One region of the Cupriavidus sp. H18C2 genome, then DNA from elsewhere that is predicted to be linked to it. Evidence: predicted binding sites of a transcription regulator. Region 1 holds the regulator's gene; each other region holds the start of a gene.
The links. Region 1 encodes LexA, which represses DNA repair genes until DNA is damaged. Its sites were predicted from a motif close to ACTGTATNNNNATACAGT; they were not measured.
Positions count from the first base shown of each region.

Region 2: the regulator LexA is predicted to act here: its motif matches at 925-942, upstream of imuA (translesion DNA synthesis-associated protein ImuA).
Region 3: the regulator LexA is predicted to act here: its motif matches at 1,681-1,698, upstream of recA (recombinase RecA).

Region 1 is NZ_CP186010.1:2,026,667-2,031,661, forward strand. Features, by position in the region: gene EPAKOI_RS09185 (replicative DNA helicase) at 1-454, opposite strand, end outside; gene rplI (50S ribosomal protein L9) at 585-1,037, opposite strand; gene rpsR (30S ribosomal protein S18) at 1,068-1,346, opposite strand; gene priB (primosomal replication protein N) at 1,350-1,649, opposite strand; gene rpsF (30S ribosomal protein S6) at 1,670-2,044, opposite strand; gene EPAKOI_RS09210 (asparaginase) at 2,159-3,172, opposite strand; gene lexA (transcriptional repressor LexA) at 3,394-4,050, shown strand; gene EPAKOI_RS09220 (hypothetical protein) at 4,208-4,381, shown strand; gene EPAKOI_RS09225 (cupin domain-containing protein) at 4,517-4,942, opposite strand.
Region 2 is NZ_CP186011.1:350,489-355,483, reverse strand. Features, by position in the region: gene EPAKOI_RS18235 (Y-family DNA polymerase) at 1-42, opposite strand, end outside; gene imuA (translesion DNA synthesis-associated protein ImuA) at 1-868, opposite strand, end outside; gene EPAKOI_RS18225 (hypothetical protein) at 1,095-1,418, shown strand; gene EPAKOI_RS18220 (DUF1579 domain-containing protein) at 1,481-1,978, opposite strand; gene tehA (dicarboxylate transporter/tellurite-resistance protein TehA) at 2,210-3,220, shown strand; gene EPAKOI_RS18210 (DUF2880 domain-containing protein) at 3,189-3,557, opposite strand; partial or broken gene EPAKOI_RS18205 (efflux RND transporter permease subunit) at 3,641-4,995, opposite strand, start outside.
Region 3 is NZ_CP186010.1:488,420-493,414, forward strand. Features, by position in the region: gene recX (recombination regulator RecX) at 1-281, opposite strand, end outside; gene recA (recombinase RecA) at 458-1,519, opposite strand; gene EPAKOI_RS02305 (response regulator) at 1,783-2,472, shown strand; gene EPAKOI_RS02310 (sensor histidine kinase N-terminal domain-containing protein) at 2,500-4,068, shown strand; gene EPAKOI_RS02315 (DUF4212 domain-containing protein) at 4,065-4,412, shown strand; gene EPAKOI_RS02320 (MFS transporter) at 4,728-4,995, shown strand, end outside.

The DNA of each region.
Region 1 (4,995 bases):
ATTCTGCTTCGTCCAGCAGTTCGCGCACCTCGCGGCCCTTCGGCGCGAACGCGGCCGAGGCGATGTCGTCGGCCACGGTCACGAGCTTGCGCAGCACCGACCGTTCCCGGACGATCTCGGCGTAGCGGCGGATATTGGCCGCGCTCGGGGTGTTCTGCGCCAGCGAGTTCAGGTACGCGAGCCCGCCCACTTCCTCGGCCTTGCCGGCCACCTGCAGCATCTCGAACACGGTGATCACGTCCGCCGGCTTGGTGGCGGAGATCAGCCGGGCGATGCTCTGGAAGATCATCCGGTGGTCGAAGCGGTAGAAATCGGCTTCGGACAGGAAATCGGCAATGCGGTCCCAGGCGGCGTTGTCCAGCAGCAGCCCGCCGAGCACCGATTGTTCGGCCTCGATCGAGTGCGGAGGTACCTTGAGACTGTCTAGTTGGGGATCTGCGGCGGGCGCGTTCATGGGGGGCAATTATAGCGGCGCGGACCGAAGCGGGACGGCGTGCCAACAAAAAAGGCAGGAGCGTGGCTCCTGCCTTTCGGGGTGCGTCGGAGACACCGGCCAGGGCCGGCGCCTCGTCGCGGGTACGGCTTCAGGCGTGGTCGCCCAGCACCGACACGGTGATGTCGACCAGCACGTCCGTGTGCAGCGACACGCCGACGGCGTAGTCGCCAACAACCTTCAGCGGGCCGTTCGGCAGACGCACTTGCGACTTTTCCACCTTGAAGCCTTGGCCTTCCAGGGCTTCGGCGATATCGGCGTTGGTCACCGAACCGAACAGGCGGCCGTCCACACCCGACTTCTGGGTGATCTGGACGGTCAGGCCGTTCAGCTTCTCGCCTTCGGCTTGCGCGGCGGCCAGCTTCTCGGCAGCGGCCTTTTCCAGCTCGGCGCGCTTCACCTCGAACTCGGCGATGGCGGTTTGCGTCGCACGGCGGGCGCGCTTGGTCGGGATCAGGAAGTTACGTGCGTAACCGTCCTTCACGCGAACGATGTCACCCAGGTTGCCCAGGTTGATGACTTTTTCCAGCAGAATGACTTGCATCGTGTATTTCTCCTTGCGGTCCTGGGCCTATCAGTTCTTGTGCAGGTCGGTGTACGGCAGCAGCGCCAGGAAGCGGGCGCGCTTGATGGCCGTATCGAGCTGGCGCTGATAGTGAGCCTTGGTACCGGTCAGGCGTGCCGGCGTGATCTTGCCGTTGTCGCCGATGAAGTCCTTCAGCGTGTCCAGATCCTTGTAGTCGATCTGTTCGACGCCAGCCACGGTGAAGCGGCAGAAGCGCTTGCGCTTGAACAGCGGGTTCTGTTGCTGGAAGCGCTTCTTGTTCTTGTTGTCACGTTTGACGAATGCCATGATTCAATCCTTTTCGAATGCTTTACATCGAGTGATGTGAAAGACCAGCGTCTTGCTGTTGCGGTGCTTGCGGGCCAGGAAACCCTCGCAATCGATCAGCGTGCCGAGCGGCATGCGCTCGAGCCGCTGGCCAATGGGGCCAATGCCCATGGCCACGATCGCGAATTCCACCTGCCGGGGCGTTTCCGCCTCCATCACCTCGCCGGCATGCTGCAGGATGCAGTTGACGACGGGGATGCCGGCCGGCGTGTAGCGCAACGTATCGCGCTCGGCCAGCGTGGCGGTCAGCCGGAGCTGGTTCACCGCGGCACCGCAGTCCGCGCTCAGGCGGGCTGGCCTTCCGTGGTCGTTTGCGCGGCCTTGCGGGCTTCTTCGCGCTGCACTTCCTTCATCATCGGCGACGGCGCCGTCTCGGCCTTCTTGGTCTGGACGATCAGGTGACGCAGCACGGCGTCGTTGAACTTGAACGCGTGCTCGAGTTCAGCCAGCGTGTCCTTGCCGCATTCGATGTTCAGGCAAACGTAGTGAGCCTTGGCCAGCTTCTGGATCATGTAGGCCATCTGACGGCGGCCCCAGTCTTCCACGCGGTGAACCTGGCCGTTTTGCGACGTGACGAGCTGCTTGTAACGCTCGATCATCGCGGGCACTTGTTCGCTCTGGTCCGGATGGACGATAAATACGATTTCGTAATGACGCATTGACGCTCCTTTTGGGATGAGCCACCCGGGCGTCACGTCCGGTGCGGCAAGGTTGAATAGCCCGCGAGTATAGCCCGGAACCCCGCTGCTTCGCAAGGTTGCCGGGCCGGGGGCTCAATACGCCGCAAACAGCACCTGCAGGCGCGCGGCGTCGCGGGCCAGGCCGGGGTCGGCGGCCAGGGCCAGCAGCAACAGCACCCTGGCCTTGTAGGCATTAAGGTCGCCGGCCGAGACAAAGATGCCGGCGTCGGGCGCCGCCCGTGCCGGGATCGCCACATGCCCCGCGCCGGTCCGCGAGCTGCGCACGACGGCCACGCCGGCAGCCGCGGCATCGACCAGCGCCGCTGCCAGCGTCTCGTGGACCGACCCGTTGCCGGCCGCCGCCACGACCAGCCCTTTCACGCCCGCCGCCACCAGCGCGTCCACCGCCACCCGACCGGGCTGGGCATAGCTGGCGACGACCTCGACCATCGGCCACGCCGTCGGCACCGGCAACCGCACCACGTCCGGCCGGGCCGACTGTCGCGTGAAGCGGACATAGGCGTCCTGGACAAAGCCGACCGGTCCGGTCATCGGCGAGACAAACGCGTCCACGGCCGACGTATGCGCCTTGGTCACGTCCCGCGCGGCATGGATCTGCTGGTTCAGCACCACCAGCACGCCCTGCCCTCGCGCGTCGGCGCTGGCTGCCACGCGCACGGCGTCGAGCAGGTTCAGCGGGCCATCGGCGGACAGCGAGGTCGACGGCCGCATTGCCGCCGTGACCACCACCGGTACGGGGCACGCCTGTGTGAGCTGCAGGAACATCGCCGTTTCTTCAAGCGTATCGGTGCCATGCGTGATGACGATGCCCGCGACGTCAGGCTGCGCCGACCAGTGCGCCACGCGCTCGGCCAGTTGCTGCCACAGGCCGAACATCATGTCCTTGCTATCGACCTGCGCCACCTGCTCCGCTTCCACACGCGCCACGTCGGCCAGCGGCGGCACCGCCAGCACCAGTTGGGACACCGGCACGGTGGCGGCCTGGTAATGGGCGCTGCTGGCGGGACTGCCGGACGAACCGGCAATGGTGCCGCCGGTGGCGAGCACGACGATACGCGGAAGACGTGGGTGCGAGGAATCTGGCATGGGCGACGCTTGATCATTGGCGGCCGCCAGGCAAGCGGCCGTGGGCGCCGATTGTAACTGCCCTGCCCGCCGCCGCGCGCCCGTGAAAAACCCGTGCGTCGCAACGGGTGTCGCGCGTGTCTGCCCGGGATCGCAAATTGTGCTTGCACTTCACACGATACTGTATAAAATCACAGCATACTGTTTAAACATACAGTGCTTCGGCACGAGACCGGCGAACCATGGCGACCCTGACACCCCGGCAGCAGCAGATCTTCGACCTGATCCGCGACACGATCCGGAACACCGGCTTCCCGCCGACCCGCGCGGAAATCGCGGCCGAGTTCGGATTTTCCTCGCCCAATTCGGCAGAGGAACACTTGCGGGCCCTGGCGCGCAAGGGCGTGATCGAGCTGACGCCGGGCGCGTCGCGCGGCATCCGGCTCAAGGTGGCGCGCAGCGATTCGGAACGCTCGGACCAGTTCTCGCTGCCGATGGCGGGGGTGCTGCAACTGACGCTGCCGCTGGTGGGCCGCGTCGCGGCGGGTAGCCCGATCCTGGCCGCCGAGCACATCGACCGCCAGTACCAGGTGGATGCCTCGGTCTTCGACGAACGGCCCGACTACCTGCTGCGCGTACGCGGCCTGAGCATGCGCGACGCCGGCATCTTCGATGGCGATCTGCTGGCCGTGAAGAAGGCCAGCGAGGCGGCCAACGGCAAGATCGTCGTGGCCCGCATCGGCGAGGACGTTACGGTCAAGCGACTCAAGAAACGCGGCGACACCGTCGAACTGATCGCCGAGAACCCCGATTTCGAAAACATCGTGCTCCATTCGGGGCGCGACGAATTCTCACTGGAAGGTATTGCTGTCGGCCTGATTCGATCGTCAGGTTTCTAGCAACAAGCGGAGACGCCAGAACGGCGCCTCCGTGTCTCCGAGACTTCGGCAGCACGGCCGTCTGCCCGGGTCACCCGCTTTGCCTTGCCCATGCCGCCCCGTCCTTGCTGGACGACGGGTGCGGACCACTGCTGACCGCAAATTACGAGGTGCTGCCATGCTGCAATCGAATCCCATCGCTTCCCGCCGCCCGGTCAAACCGGTACCGTTCCGCCAGATCAAGGGCGTGCGCGTCTACCAGGGCGCCCAGCGCCGCACGATGGTCGGCAATATGGCCGCCATCTGCCGCATGCTGGAACTGGCCGAGCCAAGCGCCAAATCGTTCGAGTGAACCGGTTCGACTGACCCGTTCGACTGAATCGTTCGACCGAACTCTACACGTCCCCGTACTCCTGTCGCATTGGCGTGATGCGCACCCCCGGCCTTGTCGAACCCCGTCGGCGGCCGGTTTTTTCTTTGGAGGGTTTCAGATCCACTGGTCGTTTTGAACCGTACGCTCGCTCGTCGCGCCGTCGCCGGTGTTCACCACGCCACGCGGCTCGATCAGAAGCATCCGGACTTCCTCCGCCGCGCAAGGCTTGTGCTCGACACCCTTCGGCACCACACCCATCTGTCCGGCACGCAGGACGATAACCTGCTCGCCTCCGGGAGCCGACCGCAGCTGGATGCGTAGCTCGCCATCGAGCACGATGAAGGTTTCGTCCGTATCGGCATGCCGATGCCAGTCGAAGTCGCCTTTGACCTTCACCACCTTGAACTGGTAGTCGTTCATTTCCGCAACGACGCGCGGCTGCCAGTGCCCGTCGATCAGGGCAATCTTGTCGAGAAGGTCAATCGTCTCGCACTGACCGCGGCCGGCAGGCGCGACATGGGGCGTCGAGGGCGTGGACATCGTTTTCTCCGTTCAAAGGTTGACGTGCCCCAGCTTACGCGGGGCACTGGCCA
Region 2 (4,995 bases), on a different replicon from region 1:
CAGCGGCAGGCGCGGCAGGTGGACCGCGATCCAGTACGTCATCGGCAACATGGTCGGCACCCGCCGGCGTGGCGGGCAGGACGGCGGGCATGCCCGTGCGTTGCGGCACGTGGGCCATGCCTTCCAGCGGCAAGAGCAGCGGCGTGTCCCGCACGGGGCCACGCCGCTTGTGGAAGTCGATCGACATCAGGTTGCCCGGCTGCGGCGACAGCGCCAGCCGCAGCACGGCGGGCGACGACTCATGCAGCACCCGCAGCGGCCGGAGCACCCAGACCACGGTGTCCCCGCCCTGCGCCAGCACCTGCAGGCGCCGCAGCGCCTCGGGCCGCGCGCGGCCCAGCCAGACCAGCACCGCGCCGAATGCCTGGCTGCGCAGCATCTGCTCGGCGGCCCAGAGCATGTCCGTGCGCTGCGACGCCAGCGTTGCCGCCGGGGTCGGGCGCACCCAGTACACCTGGCGCGCGGGCAGCCGGGCCGCCGCCAGGCTGGCGGCATTGGGCAAGTAGGGCGGATTGACCAGGCCGATGCGCCGGCCGCCGGCGGCCAGCGTGCGCAGCGCCGGCATCAGCAGGCGCAGTTCGCCCGTGCCGTCGTGCGCCAGCATCAGCTCTGTCACGGCGCCGGCGGGCCAGCCGCCGCCGGGCAGCTCGGCGGTCAGCGCGTCGTAGCCGGTGGGACAGACGGGCAGGCGCCCGGCGCGGCCAAGCTGGCCCGCGCGCCACAGGCCCGGATAGCGCTGCTCCAGCTCGCGCACCGATTCGCGGGGCGCGGCCGGCGGCGGGCCATCGGGCGACGGCGCGGGCGGGGTGGAAGGTGGCACATGGTCCGGTGCCGCCAGCGGCAACTGTCCATGCGGGGATGCGGTCATGGTGGGGCAGTCGTCCGGCCGGGGGTCACCGGCGCGGACATAGGAATTCGTCGAATACTGTATGTTTATACAGTATCGGGGCGAGCGCAAGCGCCGGACACCGCAAGTGGCGCGTCCAGCGCTTTGGCGGCCGGATTTGCGCGCTTGCCACAGTTGCGTGCGGTGGATTGCAAACAAGTGTCAAGTGTCATTGTGAAGTGTCAGGCAGTGCGGAAAAATGCGCTGCATGAAAAGGAATACGCGCGAGTGCGTTCATCTTCTGATCGAAGGCTTGCAACGTCAGGGCCCCCTGCGCCGTGACGCGCTGGCCGACGGGTGCGGCCTGACGGCCGAGGAAACCACGCGCGCGCTGAAGGCCGCGCGGCAGATGAGCGTGATCGACCATGTGCCCTACGGCCCCGGCACCCCGCCGGCCGCCGTCTTCTACCAGTTGACCGGCCGCCAGTTGCCGCCCGCGCGCAAGAGCACGCGCGTGCCGCCCGCCCCGGACGACCGCTTCCAGCCGTTGCTGGAAGCATGGTGGAACAGCAACGAACTCGACCGCGCCTGATCCAGCCTGGTCCAGCCTGATTCAGGCCGCCCGGGCCACCCCCGGGCCGGCCGCCTCCTTCCCTAGCGTTCCCGCCGGTAGCGGGCCTGCATGATCTGGATCCACTCGCCGCTGTCGGTCTGCATGAACGACGTCAGCGTGCGGTGGTCGTCATCCTGGAACGCGATGACGTCACGGTACTTCGCCATCTTGCCCGGCACCACGCTGCCGTCCGGGTTGAAGGCCGGGCCATCGGCGCGCAGCGTCAGCGTCTTGCCATCGGCCTCCAGGTCGCCTTCGTAGACCCACATGTGCGTCATCATCGAGCCGACGAAGGTGCCGACAAAGTGCTTGCGGGCCGGGTCGTAGCCCAGCGTCATCACCGTCACGGCCGGGCCGCAGCCGGGAAAATCGCCCTCCGAGCGGGTCTGCACCCAGGCGTCGCCGATCTTGCTGACCTGCTCGGGAATCCGCCACTTCTCGGTGGGGCCGTCCGGGCCCATCTGTGCCTCGCCCTCGGCCATCCAGTTGCCAGCCAGCTTGTGCAGCCAGCGGTGTTCGTTGGTGGTTTCGATGTTCATGCAAACGTCTCCAGTTCGGTTGCCACGGTTGCGCCGCCATCTTGTGTACAGCGTACACAAAGCCTAGTCGACGATCCGTCCGATGTCCACATTCGATCCGGAACATGACGAAAATGTCATGCGTCAACCCGATTGAGACGAATCAGCAACAGCTTGAGCCGGTCGCGTCAACGCCGCGCGCCAAGGCTGCGTACCATCCAAGGCATCAACCGGCACTTTTGCGAGCACATCATGGGCGCCCCCACCCCATCCTCCGTTTTTCGTACCATCCCGCTGTCGTTCTTCGGCATGGCGGTCGGCACGCTGGCCCTGGCCAACGCGTGGCGCGGCGCCGTGCGCATCTGGGCTATCCCGGCCCTGCCCGCCGTGGTGCTGGCGGGCTTCGGCCTGGCGCTCTGGACGGTGCTGATCGGCGCCTACCTGCGCAAGTGGGCCGTGGCGCCCGATGCCGCGCGCGCGGAAATGGCCGATCCGGTGCAGTCGTCGTTCGCGGCGCTGATTCCCACCTCGACGCTGCTGGCGACGCAGCTCGTCCACCCTTACGCGCCGCAGGTGGCCATGGTGATGTTCGGGGTGGCGACGGTCGGACAGCTCGCGCTGGGCGCCGCGCTGCACGGGCGGCTCTGGCAAGGCGGGATGGAACCGGCGGCCATCACGCCGGCGGCCTACCTGCCGGCCGTGGCGCCGGGTTTTGTCGGGGCCACGGCGGCGGCCATGTTCGGCTGGCACCAGGTGGGCATGATGCTGTTCGGCGTGAGCCTGCTGTCGTGGCTGGCGATCGAGTCGATGCTGCTGAACCGCGCGGCGGTCAACGCGCCGCTGCCCGAGGCGCGGCGCGCGCTGCTGGGCATCCAGATTGCGCCGCCCGTGGTGGGCGGCACGGCGTGGATGGCGCTGACGCACGGCCAGCCAGACCTGTTCGCGTATGCGTTGCTGGGGTACGGCCTGTACCAGGCGCTGGTGATGCTGCGGCTGGCGCCGTGGATTGGCGTGCAGCGGTTTTCGCCGGGGCTCTGGGCCTTCAGCTTTGGCGTGGCGGCGCTGCCCGGCATGGCCATCCGCATGGTGGAGCGCGGCGCCGGCGGCGTCATGCCGCAACTGGCGTTCGGCCTGTTCGTCGCCGCCAATGCCATCATCGGCGTGCTGCTGTGGAAGACGGCGGCGCGGCTGCTGCGCGGCGACCTGCTGCCCGCCGCGCGCCGGCCCGACCCTACTGCGGCAGCCGGACCTTCGGCACGATGAACTGGTTGCCCGGTGCGCGCATGACGTCGCACTGGGCATCGCCCTGCCGCGCCTCGCCGGCCTGGTTCACGAACGCGATGGTGCCCACCACGCTGTAGACGTCCTCGGCCACGCGGCGCGTGTTGCTGCCCAGCCAGCGGAACCGGTCCGGATTCGGCAGCTTGGCCTTGACCGCCTGCATGCAGGCAAGCGGAGCTTCGGGCGCCTCGGGGCGGCCGCCGCGCTGGCCCAGTTCCACGTTGACCGGGGCATCGGCCGCCGGGGCGATGGCCGGCAGGGCCGCGGCCGTCACGAAAGCGATAGACGCCAGCAGCAAGCGGCGTGCATGCGTTGTCATGGGTATTCACTCCAACAAAAACGGCCGGCACGCGCGATGCATGCCGGCCGGTTGCCATTGTACTGCGGCGGTTGCCTGGGCGATTACACGGACATGTCGCGCGCCTCGGGCTTGCGGTCGTCGAACCAGCGGTAGAGCACCGGCACCATCACCAGCGTCAGCAGCGTCGATGTGATCAGCCCGCCAATCACCACCACGGCCAGCGGCCGCTGCACCTCGGAGCCCGGCCCCGACGAGAACAGGAACGGCACCAGGCCCAGCATCGCGATGGTCGCGGTCATCATCACCGGCCGGAACCGCTGCGTGGCGCCGCGCACCACGGCGTTGCGCAGCGACATGCCCTGCTCGCGCAGCGTGCGGATGTACGACACCAGCACCACGCCGTTCAGCACCGCCATGCCCCACAGCGCGATAAAGCCCACCGACGCCGGCACCGACAGGTATTCACCCGTGACGAACAGCCCGATAATGCCGCCGATCGACGCGAACGGCAGCACCGTGATGATCAGCGTGGCAAAGCGCAGCGAGTTGAACAGCAGAAACAGCAGGAAGAAGATCGCCGCGATGGTGAGCGGCACGATCAGCTGCAGGTGGCCCATGGCGCGTTCCATGTTCTGGAACTGGCCACCCCACTCGTAGTAGTAGCCCTCCGGCAGCTTGACCTTGCTCTCCGTGGCCGACTGCAGCTCGGCCACGAAGCCGCCCAGGTCGCGGTCCTTCACGTTGATCATCACCACCACGCGGCGCTTGGCCATCTCGCGGCTGATCTGCGCGGGGCCGTCGCTGACCTCGATCTTCGCCACGCTCTGCAGCGGCACCTGCACGCCGTCCGGCGCCTGCACCAGCAGGTTGCGGATGGCCTGCACGTTGCTGCGGAATTCCTCGGGCAGGCGCACGGCCGCCGCAAAGCGGCGCTCGCCCTCGAAGATGTCCGTGGCACGCTTGCCGCCGATGGCGATCTCGATGATGTCGTGGATGTCCGACACGTTCAGCCCGTAGCGCGCGATGGCCGCCCGGTCGATCTCGATCGACAGGTACTGCTGGCCCGAGATCCGCTCGATCCGGATGTCCTGCGAGCCCTGGATGCCGCCCGCCACGCGCGCGATCTCGCCGGCCAGGTCACGCAGCTTGTCCAGGTCGTCGCCGAAGATCTTCACGGCGATGTCCGAGCGCACGCCGCTGACCATCTCGTCCACGCGGTCCGAAATCGGCTGCGCCATCACGATCTGCACGCCGGGAATGGCCTTGAGCTTGTCGCGGATGGCGTTGGCGATGTCGTCCTGCGTCCAGCCGTCGGGCCACTCGTCGCGGTCCTTCAGGCTGGCAATCGGGGTCGACTCGTTCTGGCCCTGCGGGTCGGCCGGGCTTTCGCCGCGGCCCACGCCGGACACCACCGACTTCACGCCGGGCACTTCCAGCACCAGCTTGTTGGCCTGCT
Region 3 (4,995 bases), 1.5 Mb from region 1:
TCCTGCAGGTCGCGCAACTGGTCGTTGCCTAGCTGGTGGGTCTTGGCTTCCTGCATCACGCGGGCCGCGCCGTAGCGGCTGGCCCGGCGATGAACGAGGCTGTCGACAAAGCGTTCGTTGGACAGCCAGTTCTCGCGCTCCAGCGCGTCGAGCAGCGCCTCCAGTTGCTCGGGCGATTCGGCATGCGGCGCCAGCTTGCGCGCCAGTTCGACGCGGCTGTGCTCGCGTCGCGACAGATAGCCGACGGCGCGGGCCTTGAGGGACAGGGGAGGGCGGGGCATGGGCCGGACTGGGGGGTGGGGGGAGCCAGCGAGGGCCGGTGTCGACAGGTACGGTGCGATGGACCGATTAACCGATAGACCGATTAACCCATTAACCGATGGACCGATCGACCGTCAGAAACGACAAAGCCGCCGCAGGGGCTGCGACGGCTTCGGCTACCGGACCCGCGTGGCGATCAGTTGTCGACTTCAGCCGGTGCGGCCAGCACCGGGTTGGTCAGCGCCACGCCCAGCGCGGCACGGACCTTGTTCTCGATTTCCGAGGCGATGTCCGGGTTCTCGCGCAGGAATTCGCGGGCGTTGTCCTTGCCCTGGCCGATCTTCTCGCCGTTGTAGCTGTACCAGGCGCCCGACTTCTCGACGATCTTGGCATCCACGCCGAGGTCGATGATCTCGCCCTGGCGCGAGATGCCCTGGCCGTAGAGGATGTCGAAGAACGCCTCGCGGAACGGCGGCGAGACCTTGTTCTTGACCACCTTGACCTTGGTCTCGTTGCCGACCACCTCGTCGCCCTTCTTGATCGAGCCGATGCGGCGAATGTCCAGGCGCACCGACGCGTAGAACTTCAGCGCGTTGCCGCCGGTCGTCGTTTCGGGTGATCCAAACATCACGCCGATCTTCATGCGGATCTGGTTGATGAAGATGACCAGGCAGTTGGTGCGCTTGATCGTGCCGGTCAGCTTGCGCAGCGCCTGGCTCATCAGGCGGGCCTGCAGGCCGGGCAGGGAATCGCCCATCTCGCCTTCGATTTCGGCCTTCGGCACCAGCGCGGCCACCGAGTCGATCACGATCATGTCGATCGAGCCCGAGCGCACCAGCGCGTCGGTAATCTCCAGCGCCTGCTCGCCCGTGTCCGGCTGCGAGATCAGCAGGTTGCCCACGTCCACGCCCAGCTTGCTGGCGTACTGCACGTCCAGCGCGTGTTCCGCGTCGATGAACGCGCAGGTGCCGCCCAGCTTCTGCATCTCGGCAACGACCTGCAGCGTCAGCGTGGTCTTGCCCGACGATTCCGGGCCGTAGATCTCGACCACGCGGCCGCGGGGCAGGCCGCCGACGCCCAGCGCGATGTCCAGCCCCAGCGAGCCGGTGGACACCACCTGGATATCCTGTTCCACGTCGCCATCGCCCAGGCGCATGATCGAGCCCTTGCCGAACTGCTTTTCGATCTGGGAGAGCGCGGCGGCAAGCGCCTTCTGCTTCTCAGCGCTCACGCCGGCGCCGGCCTTCTTGTCGTCCATGGTCGTCCTTCGGTTCAATTGATGGCAATTGGTGTATAAATAGGCCGCATGCGGCGCGGCGCCCCGTTTTTAAGCCTTTTCCGATGGATTTCGGAGGCTTCGGCGCCTGGCCCGACCCCTGCGCAGGCACCTTGCGGGACCACTCGCGCGGAATGACGGGTACTGTATAAAAAAACAGTATGCTTGGCAAGCCCCACCGGTACCGCAACCGGCGCGATGGCGATGCCGGCCACGAAAAAAGCTGGACAAGGGTGGAGACAACCATGCGGATTCTGATCGCCGAAGATGACGACGTGCTGGCAGACGGCCTGACACGGTCGCTGCGCCAGTCGGGCTATGCCGTCGACCACGTCGCCAATGGCGTGGAAGCCGATTCGGCGCTGTCCACGCAGACCTTCGACCTGCTGATCCTGGACCTGGGCCTGCCGCGCATGCCCGGGCTGGAAGTGCTCAAGCGGCTGCGCGCGCGCGGCGCGATGCTGCCCGTGCTGATCCTGACCGCGGCCGACGGCGTCGACGAGCGCGTCAAGGGGCTGGACCTGGGTGCCGACGACTACATGGCCAAGCCATTCGCGCTGTCCGAACTGGAAGCCCGCGTGCGGGCGCTGGTGCGGCGCGGCGCGGGCGGCGGCGCCACGCTGATGCGCCATGGCCCGCTGGCGTTCGACCAGGTGGGCCGCATCGCCTTCCTGAACGACCAGATGCTGGACCTTTCCGCCCGCGAGATCGGCCTGCTTGAGATTCTGCTCACGCGCAGCGGCCGGCTGGTGTCCAAGGAGCAACTGGTGGACCACCTGTGCGAATGGGGCGAGGAAGTCAGCAACAACGCGATCGAGGTGTACGTGCACCGGCTGCGCAAGAAGATCGAGGTGGGCGGCATCCGCATTGCCACGGTGCGCGGGCTGGGCTACTGCCTGGAGAAGTTCCAGCCGGCCATGGCCACCCATGGCTGACGCCGTGCCGCACGCCGTGCCCCGCCGATGAGCCTGCTGCGCCTGCCCTGGCGACGCCCCGCCACGCCGGGCGCCGCCCGTCCCGACACCGCGCGGCCCACGCTGGCCGATGCCGCGGCCGAGGACACGGCGCTGGCCGACGCGCTGCCCCACCTGGAAGAATCCTCCGCCCATCCCGCCCCGCGCTCGCTGTTCGGCGAGATCCTGGACTGGATGCTGGCGCCGCTGCTGCTCCTGTGGCCGATGAGCATCGCGGTCACGTACCTGGTGGCCAAATCCATCGCCAACGGGCCGTTCGACCGCGCGCTGGAGGCCAGCGCCATCGTGCTGTCCCAGCAGGTGCGCGAGGTGAACGGGCGCGTGACGCTGCAACTGCCGCTGTCGGCCCGCGAGATCCTGCGCGCCGACGAGACCGACAATATCTATTACCAGGTGGTGGGGCGGCGCGGCGAATACGTGGCCGGCGACCACGACCTGCCGCTGCCGTCCGAGGAAGAGCAGGGCCATGCAGGGCTGGTGTCGATGCGCGACGACCGCGTGGCCGGCAACGACGTGCGCGTGGCCTACACCTACGTCGACCTGAAGAACGTGGGCGGCAACCAGCCGGTGCTGGTGCAGGTGGCCGAGACGCTGGACAAGCGCGCGCGGCTGGCCAACGAGATCATCAAGGGCGTGATCCTGCCGCAGTTCGTGATCCTGCCGCTGGCCGTGGTGCTGGTCTGGTTCGGCCTGACGCGCGGGCTGGCGCCGCTCACGGCCATCCAGCAGCGCATCCGCGCCCGCAATCCCGGCGATACGAGTCCGATCGACGAGCGCGCGGCGCCGCAGGAAATCACGCCGCTGGTGGCGTCGTTCAACGGGCTGCTGGCGCAGCTCGACCAGTCGGTGCAGACGCAGAAGCGCTTCATTGCCGACGCCGCGCACCAGATGAAGACGCCGCTGGCCGGGCTGCGCATGCAGGCCGAGCTGGCGCAGCGCGAGCAGTCGCCGGAGGAGTTGCGGCGCTCGCTGGCGCAGATCGCCGGCAGCTCGGAGCGCACGGCGCACCTGGTGACGCAGCTGCTGTCGCTGGCGCGCATGGAGAACCTGGCCGGCGCGGGCGGCATGGTGCCGCTGGACCTGTGCGCGCTGGCGCGCGACGTGGTCAAGGACTGGCTGCCGCAGGCGTGGGCGCGGCATATCGACCTGGGGCTGGAAGCCGACGAGCATCCCGTGCTGATCACCGGCAACCGGCTGATGCTGACCGAGATGCTGAACAACCTCGTCGACAACGCCATCCGCTATACGCCGGCCGGCGGCCATGCCACGGTGCGGGTGGGGACCGATGCGTTCGAGCCGTTCGCGTACCTGGACGTCGAGGACACCGGCCCCGGCATCGCGCCGGCCGACCGCGAGCGGGTGATGGAGCGCTTCTATCGCGTGCTGGGCACCAATACGGAAGGCAGCGGGCTGGGGCTGGCCATCGTGCGCGAGATCGTGCAGCAGCATGGCGGCGAGGTGTCGATCGACGACAACGTCTACCAGACGTCGCCGCGCATGGCCGGCGCGCGCTTTCGCATCACGCTGCGCCGCACGCCCGCGGAAGGTGACGCATGAAGCGCACCCCGCGTGACCGCATGACGCCGCAGGAGCGGCGCGCCTGGTATCACAACGTGCGCTGGATCGGCGGGCTGCTGGCCGTGTGGTTCCTGGCGACGTTCGGCGTAAGCTGGTTCGCCCGCGAGCTGCGGTTCGATTTCCTGGGCTGGCCGTTCTCGTTCTGGATGGCCGCGCAGGGCTCGCTGATCCTCTATGTCGCAATCGCCGCGCTCTACGCCTGGCGCATGAACCGCGCCGACGACGAGGCCCACGCGGCCGAACAGGCGCTGGCCGGTGCAGGCGCCCAGCCCGCCGTCGAACCTGACAGGCCGGCGCATCCGCCCGGTCCGGGCACCATCTAAGGGTTTCCTCTCGGCCGCCGCCGGCCGCGTCTGATTGCTGCTGTGCAACAACCGCGCAACCCTTGCGCCATGCGCCATCCTGGCCGGGCGCGCCGCGGCGCACCATGGCAGGTGCCGTCCCGTGCCCTGCGCCGGCTAGCGTATACCCCGACCGAAACCGGCCGCGCCGGCGTGGATCTGTCAGAACGCAGTAAGTTTCGCCTCCCACAATCGTTGCAACCTTGCCGTAATGGGCCGGTCCGTGCACACGGCGGCCCCGGGGACAGGGACCCTTGAAGATTTTCGACGGAAGAACGGAAACGGAGGAGACAACAAATGGCAAACGCGCAAAACGTGGGGTCGGTACCGGCCGCCCACAATGCGCCGATGACGAAGGAAGAGAAGAAGGTGATCCTGGCCTCTTCCCTCGGCACGGTGTTCGAGTGGTACGACTTTTACCTGTACGGTTCGCTGGCGGCGGTCATCGCCAAGCAGTTCTTCGCGGGCCTGGACCCGACCTCGGCATTCATCTTCGCGCTGCTGGCGTTCGCCGCGGGCTTCATCGTGCGGCCGTTCGGCGCGCTGGTGTTTGGCCGGCTCGGTG